Regions from separate parts of the Clostridium sp. CM038 genome, predicted to be linked through region 1. Evidence: riboswitches for the same ligand, from Rfam matches in the RefSeq annotation. Region 1 holds a riboswitch; the other holds the start of a gene.

Region 1 (5,771 bases):
TAAAGATGAAAGCACAAAAATGAATGCACCTGACATAGCAAGAATAGTGATGGATTTACGGTTCTTAGCCAATGTTTTCTTAATTGATAAGTAACCTGCTACTAAGAATGGAACGCATATAACACCCCATATAATACAGAATTTTGGTGGAAGGTATCCTTCCATGATGTGCATTGCATTTGCTACCGGGGCTACCCCGAAAATTAATGCGAAAGCAATCGCAATAAAGATAATTTTCTTTTCTTTCTGATTCATTTTTTTCCTCCTCTATTGTTTTTAATTTATATTAATCTAAGCTGAAACGCCTAGAAAACCCAACTATCTTTCAAGCATTTCCTTGAATTCTTGCGTACTTTTCGGATAGGCACTAGTATCTTCCAGCAGATGTTTTTCTACAAGCAATTCATATATCTCAAGCACTGTTGGCTGTTTTAAATTTGCCTGTTTTAAAATTTCTGTGTTTTGGAAAATTTCTAAAGGTGTTCCATCTGCGATAATTTTCCCTTCACAGAATACAAGGACTCGCTCCGCCCATCGATATGCGAAATCTACATCATGGGTGGAAATGAGCATTGTCTTGCCCTCCGAACCAAGCTTGGCCAAAACTTCTTCTAGTATCAGTGCATTTAAAGGATCCAATGATGCAGTCGGTTCATCAAAGATAATGATTTCTGATTTCATAGCAATGATGCCCGCAATGGTGACGCGCTTCTTTTCACCGCCACTCAAATAGTGTGGCGGACGATCCTTGAAATCTGATATGTTCATGTATGCCAGTGCTTCCTCAACTCGCTTTAGTACTTCCTCTTTTGGAAGCTTTAAATTCATCGGCCCGAATCCAACTTCTGCCCTAACTGTAGATGCGATTATTTGATTGTCCGCATCTTGAAATACAATTCCGATATTTTTTCGAAGTCCTTTTAAATTCTTTTTATTAACGACAGTACCCCGGTAAATGATTTTTCCCTGTTCAGGTGTAAATACACCGTTTATATTCAAGAAAAATGTAGATTTTCCGGATCCATTGGAACCAATGACAGCGATTTTCTCACCTTCATAGATATCCACGCTTACACCGTCCAATGCAGACTTTCCATTCCCGTAGACGTAGTATAGATCTTCGACCTTTAATATTGATTTCCCCATAATAGCTCCTTTCTATCTTGTAACGCCCCATATCAGGATCAAAAAAATTATAAATACTACTGCAGAGGCAATCTGTATTGTCTCTACCTTTTTATCTTCCTCCAAAAATATAAGATCCCCATCATAGCATCTGGCCTCCATGGCATCATAATAATCGTTTGCCTTTTTAAGCGAAATAACCAGCATATTGCTTGCAATGCTTCCAAATGTATAGCAGGAAGTCTTAAAATCACAGTAGCCCTGACGAGATTCTGCGGAATTTTTCATTTTAGTATAGACATCCATTAAAATGAAAATATAACGGTAAATGAGGTTCATCAGCTCTACAATAAGCTTTGGAACATGTGCTTTTCGAAGCACATATATAATCTCGGAGGATGGAGTTGACAGTGTCATCATTTGTAGGGCACTTATAGCTGCAAAAACTTTCAGAATCAAAAAAGCCACTTCCTTAAGCTTTGCCTGAGAAGTAAACACATAGCAGAAGCCAAGATACAAGTTATACTGCCCCATCGGCTGCTTTGAAAAATCAATAGCAATTGTAAAAGTGCCAAGGAGGATAAAGATGATTGGAATCGCCAGTATTGACAAGTATTCGTTTACTGGAAGCTCTCCTTTTACAATGGTCAGATAGGCCATTGCAATAATGACCACAACAGACACATAGGGGTTTTCCAATACAATACAAAGAATCAATATCAAAACAGAAAGAGATACTTTAAAAGTAGCATTCCAGTCTCTGATTTTAGAAGTATAAGCATAAAAATCAATTGAAAACCCTTCGCCGTGTTTATGTCCGGTTACATGGTGATGATGATGTGTCCCATCCTTTTTTTTCCATTTTAAGAAAAAGCCCACCATTAGAAAAATGGCACATAAAATAATAATTTTTCCCATTTCACATCTCCTTTGAATTTTCACCCCATGGCAGCATTCTGGGAGATTTTAGAATAATAAAAATAGATGAAGCATAGTAAACAATTACACCTACAATCTGATTTAAAAATGCAAGGCCAGATAATGTAACTATAATCGCATTGAAGCACCCGGCGAAAACGATGATATTCTGCCTAATGATGTTTAGGTTCGTTTTGACAATTCGTAGTATAGGCCTGTCTACAAAACAAAAATCCTTCTAACTAAAGCGTTAGAAGGAAACGATTCAAAAATATGCTTAATCATATAAAATCAACAAACAAATTTTCATTATAAAGCCCTCTCTATCACTCGTAGAGTTTGTAGTGCGAAAATATGGGCAGGTATTCTGACTCAAGAATCATTATTTAAGCGCGCCTTCCCCGTTTTCGAGTGGCATAATGCACTTAAATTCATCTATTACAGCTACGAGATAGTTCAGGATTTTAACCTGATTCCCTTTTAATTAATTTAAACCTATATTTTATTATTTAATTTTTATAGTTTTTTCACACATGTACTCATTACATAGTAGCCTTATTATTACAAAAAATCAACTACTTTAGTTGTAAAAAGATAATATTTTTCAAGTTTTCACAAAATAATACATTATACTATATTCTCAAATAAATGCTACAGTAAAAAAAGGGACCCACTAGGGGACCCTATACGTACTTTCTCATGTGCTTTAATGCAGTTTTTTCCAGTCTAGAAACTTGTGCTTGGGATATACCTATTTCACCTGCTACTTCCATTTGAGTTCTTCCACCGAAGAACCTTAAATTTAAGATTAACTTTTCTCTAACATTTAATTTTTTCATTGCCTCTTTAATCGATATATTTTCAAGCCAATTATCATCTAAATTTTTGGTGTCACTTATTTGATCCATTACATAAATTTCATCTCCACCAGCGTGATAAATTGGTTCAAATAAAGATACAGGATTTTGTATAGCATCTAAAGCAAATACTACATCTTCCCTTGGTAATTCTAATTCTTTTGCTATTTCAGCTACAGTAGGCTCTTTGTTGTCTTGATTCACCAATCTGTCCCTAACTTGTAATGCTTTATATGCAATATCCCTTAATGATCTACTAACTCTTATTGAGTTATTATCTCTTAAATATCTTCTTATTTCCCCAATAATCATAGGAACTGCATATGTTGAAAATCTAACATTTAGACTTAGATCAAAATTATCAATGGACTTCATTAAACCAATACAGCCTACTTGAAATAAATCATCTACGTTTTCTCCTCGGTTATTAAAGTGCTTTATCACACTTAAAACCAATCTTAAATTTCCTTTAATAAATTTTTCTCTACACTCATACTCACCATTTTGTATCCTAAATAGTAGCTCTTTCATTTCTTTTTCTTTTAGTACGGGTAATTTTGAAGTATCTACACCACATATTTCTACTTTATTGAATACCATAAGGTCATCATTCCCTTCAGAGTAATTGCTTCTAAATTATGTCCTTATGGTTTGCTTTTTATACTACAGACAACCTTTAACATCTGAAAGGGTGTTTTTATTTTAATCTTAATAATAGATTCATCAAAATTGCATCACAATTTCTTTAATCCCGCCCATAACATTCCTACATATTACTAAAACTTATTTAAGCTATCTATTAATTCATTAAAATTCTTTTTAGCTACTATTTCTCTATTCTTAAAATCACCTATTTTTTGTTTATTAAATTTTTCACTTTTATCCAGGTTTACTAATTCCTCTTTTACAGTTTCTCTAAGCCTTGGAATAATATTTATTATTTTTTTTATTCCATAAATATATTCATCATCATAAAGCTTGAAACATTCAAATAAACCTGATATAAGTCTCCCATCAGAAAATATGTAAATATATCTATCACTCATTTCATCTGATAAATCAACTTCAATTTTATGCTTATACAGCCTAAAGAAAACATCATCTTTCTCAATGAAAACAGGAAATATCATAGAAAAAAGCATCTCTATTTCTTCTTCTTGCTCAACCAATCCTGAAAAATCACTTTCATTAAGTTTTTTAACTATTTCATCTGTAAAAATATATTTTCTTATTTCTTTTCCCAATTTACTCCTTAGTTTTTGCTCTTTTTCATCAGATAATAAATTGTCTATTGAATCAATTAATTTATTTAGTTGACCTTTGATCTCATTTTTTTTCATAATGAAAAAACCTCCTTAATAATACATACACTACATATATAAACTTAATTTAATCGGAGCCAAAATATAGCGTATTCCAAGAAATTATTTTAAAATTTCAAGAAACATATTCCATAAAAGAGGATATAAAAGGACAGCTACAATTCCTGAAATAGCCATAGTTATGCCACTCATGGCTCCCTCAGTTTCTCCTATTTCCATAGCCCTCGCTGTTCCCAGCGCATGAGAAGATGCTCCCATAGCAATCCCTAAGGCAACTTTATCATTAACTTTTAAAATTTTATATAAAAACGGTCCGACAATTGAGCCTACAACACCTGTCATTATTATAGCTACAACTGTAATTGAGGAAAGTCCCCCTAACTGATTTGACAATGCTATTCCTATAGGTGTTGTTATAGACTTAGGTATTAAAGATTCAATAAGTACATCGGAAATTCCAAATAATTTCGAAAGGAATACTACACATACAATACCAGAAATCGCACCACTCAAAATCCCTATAAGTATTGGTATAGCATTTTTTTTAAATAAAGAGAATTTCTTATACATAGGCAAAGCTAATGCCACTGTGGCAGGAAATAAAAAAAATGAAATTATTTTACCTCCGTTATTGTAGTCTTCATATTTAATATGTAGCTTTGTCAAAAAAAATATTAATATAATAATGGCTATCAAAAGTGGATTAAAAATTGAAAGTCTGCCTTTCTTCTTTATGTAAATCCCAATTTCATAAGCAATAAGGGATATTATTACACCAAAAACTGGTGAAGTAATTAAATCATTCATATAAACGTCCTTTCCTTAAAAATTTAACTACGAGTGCTGTTACAATCCAAACTAAACATGTGGAAAGAACAACTATAACGATAAATGGTATCCATTTTCCTTTTAACACACCAAATGCTGTCATTAGACCTACTCCAGCAGGAATAAAGAAAAAAGACATATTTGATAAAAGGAACTCACAAACTTCTTCTATCATTTCAACCTTAACTATACCTATTTGCAACCCCAAAAACAGTAAAATAAGTCCAATAACCGCTCCCGGAATCGGTAATTTAAACATAAGTTGCAATATAGTTCCAATAATATACGGAATCAAAATAATCATTAATTGTCTTAAGTACTTCATTGTTTCACCTACTTATTATAAAATGTTGTCATTTGTGTAATTTTCTTATTAAAGCATAAAATTCTTACCTATTTATATATGTAATCTCTTGTCAAAGGCAAATCATTATTTACACCTTTAGCAAACAATATCTGATGAAGATTGATATTACCGCGATTAAACGATGCAGCACATGAATTTAAATATAATCTCCACATTCTTATAAATGCTTCATCCTTACTCTTTTCTATTTCAGGAAGCGCCTTCTCAAAGTTTTGTGACCAACATTCTAACGTTTTCCCATAATGTCTCCTAAGGCTTTCTATACCTATTAATTCAAACTCCTGCTCTGCTATATCAGTAATTATATTTTTAATTCCAGGTATATATCCACCTGGGAAGATATATTTATCTATC
Region 2 (5,771 bases), 1.1 Mb from region 1:
TTGATTTAATGCTACAAAAATAAATACCTACAAGAATCATTATAGCAAACCAGTTCCCCGCTACATTAGGATTACCAAAGGTGCTATATATTCTACCATTAACTGCTGGCTGAGCTGTACTTTGAAGAAATCCCCCCCAAATATTAAAATTAAAATACTCATATAACACTTTCTCAATAATTCCAAAAATTGCTGAGAACAGAGAAAAAAACACTAAATGCATATATATCTTTTCCACCATATTTTCATTTTTACAATAATTTTGCAAAAAAATACTAACACATAGATATATAAAGAGAGCAAACGATGCAACAATTGATGTAAAACTATAATTTATAACTCCTACTATTAAAGACCAAATAAATAGTAAACAAAGTCCTATATTCCAATAATTTTTATCTATCTTAATTTTTTTAAATAACACCATATATATCATATATAATAATGGTATTATGGTCGTATAAGGAGAAATGATTGTTAATAAAACTAAAATGCCCATAATAAAGCCACCTTCATCTCTAGTATTTTTTTTTCGTAAGCATAATGATAAGTGCCCAAGAGAATTACCTTATCATTTTGTAAACTGCAATTCCATTAAGTACTAATATTAACCTTGTCACCTCTTTCTATTATATACTAGCCTTGGTATTATTGTTTACTTTATTAAAAGGGTATATTATTATTCTACAACATATAAGCCCTAAAGCTACACCGACTAAAATATCTGTAGGATATCATTTTTATTATCCCCCTTCCTCCATTATATCTCTTTTCCCATATTGTTTCAAAAAAATAAATGTAGCAAAGGATTACCCTTGCTACTAAAATGGCATAATAAAAGTTTTACCCGTTTTAGGATTTTTAGTTATATATACATCTAATCCGTAAACCTCTTTAATTATATCTTCTGTTAATACTTCCTCTGGAGTTCCATCTTTGTAAACTAAGCAATCATGCATTAGTATCATATGATTGCCATATGCAGCCGCTATGTTCAAATCATGTAGCACAGCAATAATTGTTATGTTTTTATTTTCATTTAATTGTTTTAATTGATTCATCATTTCAATTTGATGATGAATGTCTAGGTGAGAAATAGGCTCATCTAAAAGAATTATTCCTGTTTCTTGGGCAATCGCTCTTGCCACTACCACTCGTTGTCTTTCTCCGCCACTTAATGCATTTATGCTTTTATTTCTAAGACCCCAAGTGTTTGTCATTTTCATAGCTTTTATAGCTATTTCCATATCTTTTTCACTTTCTGAGCAGAATCTAGAAATATGAGGCGTTCTTCCCATAAGAACTATATCTTGTACTGAAATATCGAATTCGATTTCTGTGCTTTGCGGTACCACTGCTATTTTCTTTGCTAAAACCTTTGATTTCATTTGGGCTAAGTCCTTTTCATCAATAAAAACTTCACCTTTTTCAGGTTGCAGTGATTTTGATAATATCCTTAGAAGTGTAGTTTTACCTGAACCATTTGGACCTAGAATAGTGTGAAATTTTCCTCTTTCTATGTTTATACTAATATCCTTTAATACTTCCTGTTCAAAGGAAAAACTTACGTTATTTATCTCTATCAATTACATCGCCTTCTTCTTTGTTCTATATAATAAATATATAAAAAATGGAACTCCAAAAATTGAAGTAATAATTCCTACTGGTATTTCTGATGGAGGCACTACTGCTCTTGCAAGCGTATCGCAAATTATTAAAAATATAGCTCCCCCAAGTGCAGAAAATGGTATAACCACCCTATTATCTGGTCCAAAAATCATTCTAATAGAGTGCGGCACTATAAGACCTACAAATCCAATTATTCCACTTACAGATACGACTGCTGCCACCATCAAAGTACTTATTAAAAGTATATACTTTTTTAATCCATTTACATCTACACCAAGACTTCTAGCACTCTCTTCTCCAAGAACCATGATATTCAGATCTCTTGAAAATGTAAAAATAAATAAAATTGAGGGAACTACTATTATAAACAGTAAAATTACCTCGTGATATCCAGCTGTTGAAAAACTTCCCATCGTCCACATAACTATTTTTTCAATATTATCTCTATTAAAGGTCATCATTAATGAAATAATGGATGATAATAAATAATTTATGGCAACACCCGATAGTAAAAGTGTGGTAACTGGAACTTTAGTACCGACTCTCGCAATATTATAAACCAGAAAAGTAGTTATTATAGCACCTACAAAAGCATTGAATGCCACCATGCTCATCCCTAAAAAATTGATTTCATTAAGAAAAACCATGGTTATAGTGGCCCCAAGTGCAGCCCCTGATGAAACTCCGAGAATAAATGGATCTGCCATTGGATTTTTGAAAATACCCTGAAAAGAGGTACCAACCACTGAAAGTGCTGCTCCTACTAAACAGGATAAAATGATTCTAGGAAGTCTTAACTTTACCAATATGATTGCAGATGTAGGATTAATTCCATCTAAGGATACACTGTTATTTAATATTGGAATTTTGCTTATAATAATTAGGGCTGTCTGTTTTAAAGAAATATCTGCTACCCCAAAATTTGTTGCTACAATCATTACAATTAGGAGTAAAAATACCCCTACTGCAAAAACTCGTCGATAATAACTCTTATTTTCTATAAACGTCATGGTTATTTAACCCCTTTTATTTAAAAAGTTCAGGATGAACTAGTTTAGCAATTGCTTCAAGTCCTTCTGCAAGTCTCGGTCCCTGCCTAACAATAATGTTTTCATCAATCTCCAATAATTTGCCGTTCTTAACTGCATTCAAATCTTTGTAACCATTGGTAGCTTTTATACCTTTTTTTGAATCATAGAGCTTTGAACAAATTAGCACATCAGGATTCTTTTCTACAAGCTTTTCTACACTGTAGTTCCAACCAACTACGTCGCCCGCAGCATTTTTTCCGCCAGCAATGTCTATCATACTACCTATAAATGTATCTTTTCCTGCTGTAAAATCACCACTCTTGCCAAATCCTGCTACATAGTACACTGTTGGCTTCTTAGCATCCTTAACCTTATCAGTTATTTCTGCAACTTTCCTTTTCATATCTGATATTATTGTCTGGGCTTCCCCACTAGCATTTACAACCTGACCAAGTTTTGACATTGTGTCATACACACCATTAAAATTTTCTTCACCACCAAGCGCTACAACCTTTACATTAAGAGCCTCTAATTTTTTAATAATAGCCTTATCAAAAAGAGCTGATACAATAACTACATCAGGTTTTAATTCAACAATTTTCTCTACACTTGGTTGCAATAAGTCACCAACAGATGTAACCTTAAGGGCCTGAGCTGGGTAATCATCGTAATCACTTCTACCAACTACACTGCTTCCTTTACCAAGTGCATATATTCCCTCTGTTATATTTGGTGCAATTGTAATAATTCTTTTAGGTTCTTTTTCAATGATAACCGTTCTATTATATGAGTCAACTACCTTTAGCGGATATACTACAGCGTTAGTTTCCTTTTTAGTAGTATTAAGAGACCCTTTATTCTCACCTTTGCTGCCACACGCGCTAAATACAACACAAACAAAAACAGCTAAAACTAGACTTATTATACCTTTTCTTTTAAACATAAGTTGCCTCCATAAATTTTATTTTTTTAATTACTTATTTAATTTTAATTGGGATACCACAAACCACCATGTGAACTTCCTGAGCCCTTGATGCAATATACTGATTAACTCTACCCGCAATATCTCTAAAAACCCTTGCCATCTTGTATTCTGGTACAATTCCAGAGCCAATTTCGTTAGTTACAAGAATTATTGTTTTTAAGTTTTTTTCTGCTTCGTCAAGAAATACTGCTACCTCTTGTAAAATCCCTTTTTCCATTGCGCTTATAGCTTGATTATTAAGATCATCGAAATTATCCCCCGCTTCATCAAACATAAGATTTGTAGTCATTATTGTAATACAATCTAATAAAATCGTATCAAACTGCATTTCTTCGTTATAGAATACCTGTTTTAAATTCTTATAGCCTTCAAAGGTATACCAATTAGCTGGTCTTCTTTCTTTATGTTTTTTTACTCTGTCCTTCATTTCATCATCAAACGGAATTGAAGTTGCAATATAAAGTACGTTGCCCTTCTCTTCTTTGGCTAGCTTCTCAGCATATGTACTTTTCCCACTCCTTGCTCCACCTGTTATAAGTATAATTTTTTTCATAGTATGCTCCTTATTATTTTAATGATATACTCTAATGTAAAAAAATCAGAAAATAAAAAAACCACATCTCAAGGATGTGGAATAATGCAATTAAATTTTTCACATATTGGATAACCCAATATTATTGTTAAATCACGCATTTTTCATCCTCCCTCCGAAGACTAAAATTTCAAGCAATAGGCAGGTTTACTGGCTTTAGCATCATCTTACTCTCCAACCTTCTCAGTTTCCCAATGGTTCTTTGGATTTCATCCTCTAATACAGTAGCGGTGGGCTGCAGTGGTTTTATAATCACTTTCCCTTTTAACCCCTGTTACAGGGCACCTAAAACAATATTTAATTTTTATTAAGTTGACTATTTTTATTGTAACATCAAAAAAATATTAAAGCAATGTAAATCATTCTACCTACTTTCTAATGTAGATTGCAATATAAAATGTCCGAAATTTTCAAGAAAAATATAATGTTAAGTTGTAATGGTTTTCCGTTCCATCATATTAGCAGATAGACCGTTAAAAATCCTTCTTGGATAATTGTTGATCCAGTGCTGTATTTGCATAATTTGTTTTTTAGAGAATGCTGAAATATCCACACCTTTTGGGATAAATCGTCGTATCATTTTATTGATATTCTCGTTTGTGCCTCGTTCCCATGAACTATATGGATGGGCATAATATACTTTAGTTCTCTTTCGTTTATTCCTTACTGAGGTCTCAATACCCTCGAAATCAAGGTTCTCACAGCCGTTATCACAGGTGATTGTTTTAAATGTTTTTGAGAATGCCATTCCCATTTTACGCTCCAATTTGTCCAATTCCTTCACAACAGCGACCTGTGATTTAGAAGGTATTTTAAAGATTAACTCCTTGCGAGTTACTCTTTCGCTTAATACCATTAATACAGTCTTCGTACCCTGCTTTCCTACTACGGTGTCCATTTCCCAGTGCCCTATCTCATCACGTGCAGCTACCGCTGTAGGTCTTTCTGATATACTTGTTCCTTTGGTATTGTTATACGCCGGCCTTATTTTTTTATAGTTTCTCTTTTTGGCATTCTTTTTAACAGGCAGATCTTTGTTACTTATGTTTAAGAATAAATTATTATCCAAATAGTTATACACAGTTTTGAAGCAAATAGTTGTTTCGAATTGTAGATCTTTATTTGTTATATTTTGAATAGCTGCATACGGAGATTCGCCATATTTACCAATGGCTTTTTCTAAGTACTTCACCAATTTGTGATCTTTCCCTATTTTCAATGCAGGCCCTTTTGCTGTGCCTTGTCTGTCATGTTCTGACTGCCCAATTTCTGCGCTATATTCCATTCGAGTGGTTAAATCACTATTCAATAATTCTACTATTCCTTTAGCAATTTCACGCCTTATTGTACGCTCTGAACGTCCACCTATTTGCTCCGCAATACAGCTTGAATTTAGCCCCATTTTGTATAATGTCTCTATCTTTATACGATCCTCATATGTTAGGTGTTTACCTTTTTTGTTCTCTGTGATAAAATTTGATTGACTCATTTGAAATCCTCCTGTACTTGTGTTGGTTTAGTCACTTAACATTGT

Evidence for each region. Region 1 has a riboswitch for cobalamin ahead of cbiQ (cobalt ECF transporter T component CbiQ). Riboswitches for the same ligand answer to the same signal wherever they lie in the genome.
Region 2: it holds a riboswitch for cobalamin, as region 1 does, so the genes downstream of both, cobU (bifunctional adenosylcobinamide kinase/adenosylcobinamide-phosphate guanylyltransferase) here and cbiQ (cobalt ECF transporter T component CbiQ) in region 1, are expected to answer to the same signal.

Annotation. Positions count from the first base shown of each region.
Region 1 covers NZ_CM143651.1:501,565-507,335, reverse strand. The annotation lists gene ACWJKS_RS02300 (energy-coupling factor ABC transporter permease) at 1-255, opposite strand, end outside; gene ACWJKS_RS02295 (energy-coupling factor ABC transporter ATP-binding protein) at 319-1,146, opposite strand; gene cbiQ (cobalt ECF transporter T component CbiQ) at 1,159-2,007, opposite strand; cobalamin riboswitch at 2,384-2,557, opposite strand; gene sigG (RNA polymerase sporulation sigma factor SigG) at 2,727-3,500, opposite strand; gene ACWJKS_RS02280 (hypothetical protein) at 3,677-4,240, opposite strand; gene ACWJKS_RS02275 (LrgB family protein) at 4,325-5,029, opposite strand; gene ACWJKS_RS02270 (CidA/LrgA family protein) at 5,022-5,375, opposite strand; gene ACWJKS_RS02265 (class I SAM-dependent methyltransferase) at 5,444-5,771, opposite strand, start outside.
Region 2 covers NZ_CM143651.1:1,599,401-1,605,171, reverse strand. The annotation lists gene ACWJKS_RS07310 (O-antigen ligase family protein) at 1-499, opposite strand, end outside; gene ACWJKS_RS07305 (ABC transporter ATP-binding protein) at 822-1,586, opposite strand; gene ACWJKS_RS07300 (FecCD family ABC transporter permease) at 1,587-2,639, opposite strand; gene ACWJKS_RS07295 (ABC transporter substrate-binding protein) at 2,656-3,603, opposite strand; gene cobU (bifunctional adenosylcobinamide kinase/adenosylcobinamide-phosphate guanylyltransferase) at 3,638-4,198, opposite strand; cobalamin riboswitch at 4,361-4,541, opposite strand; gene ACWJKS_RS07285 (IS30 family transposase) at 4,665-5,726, opposite strand.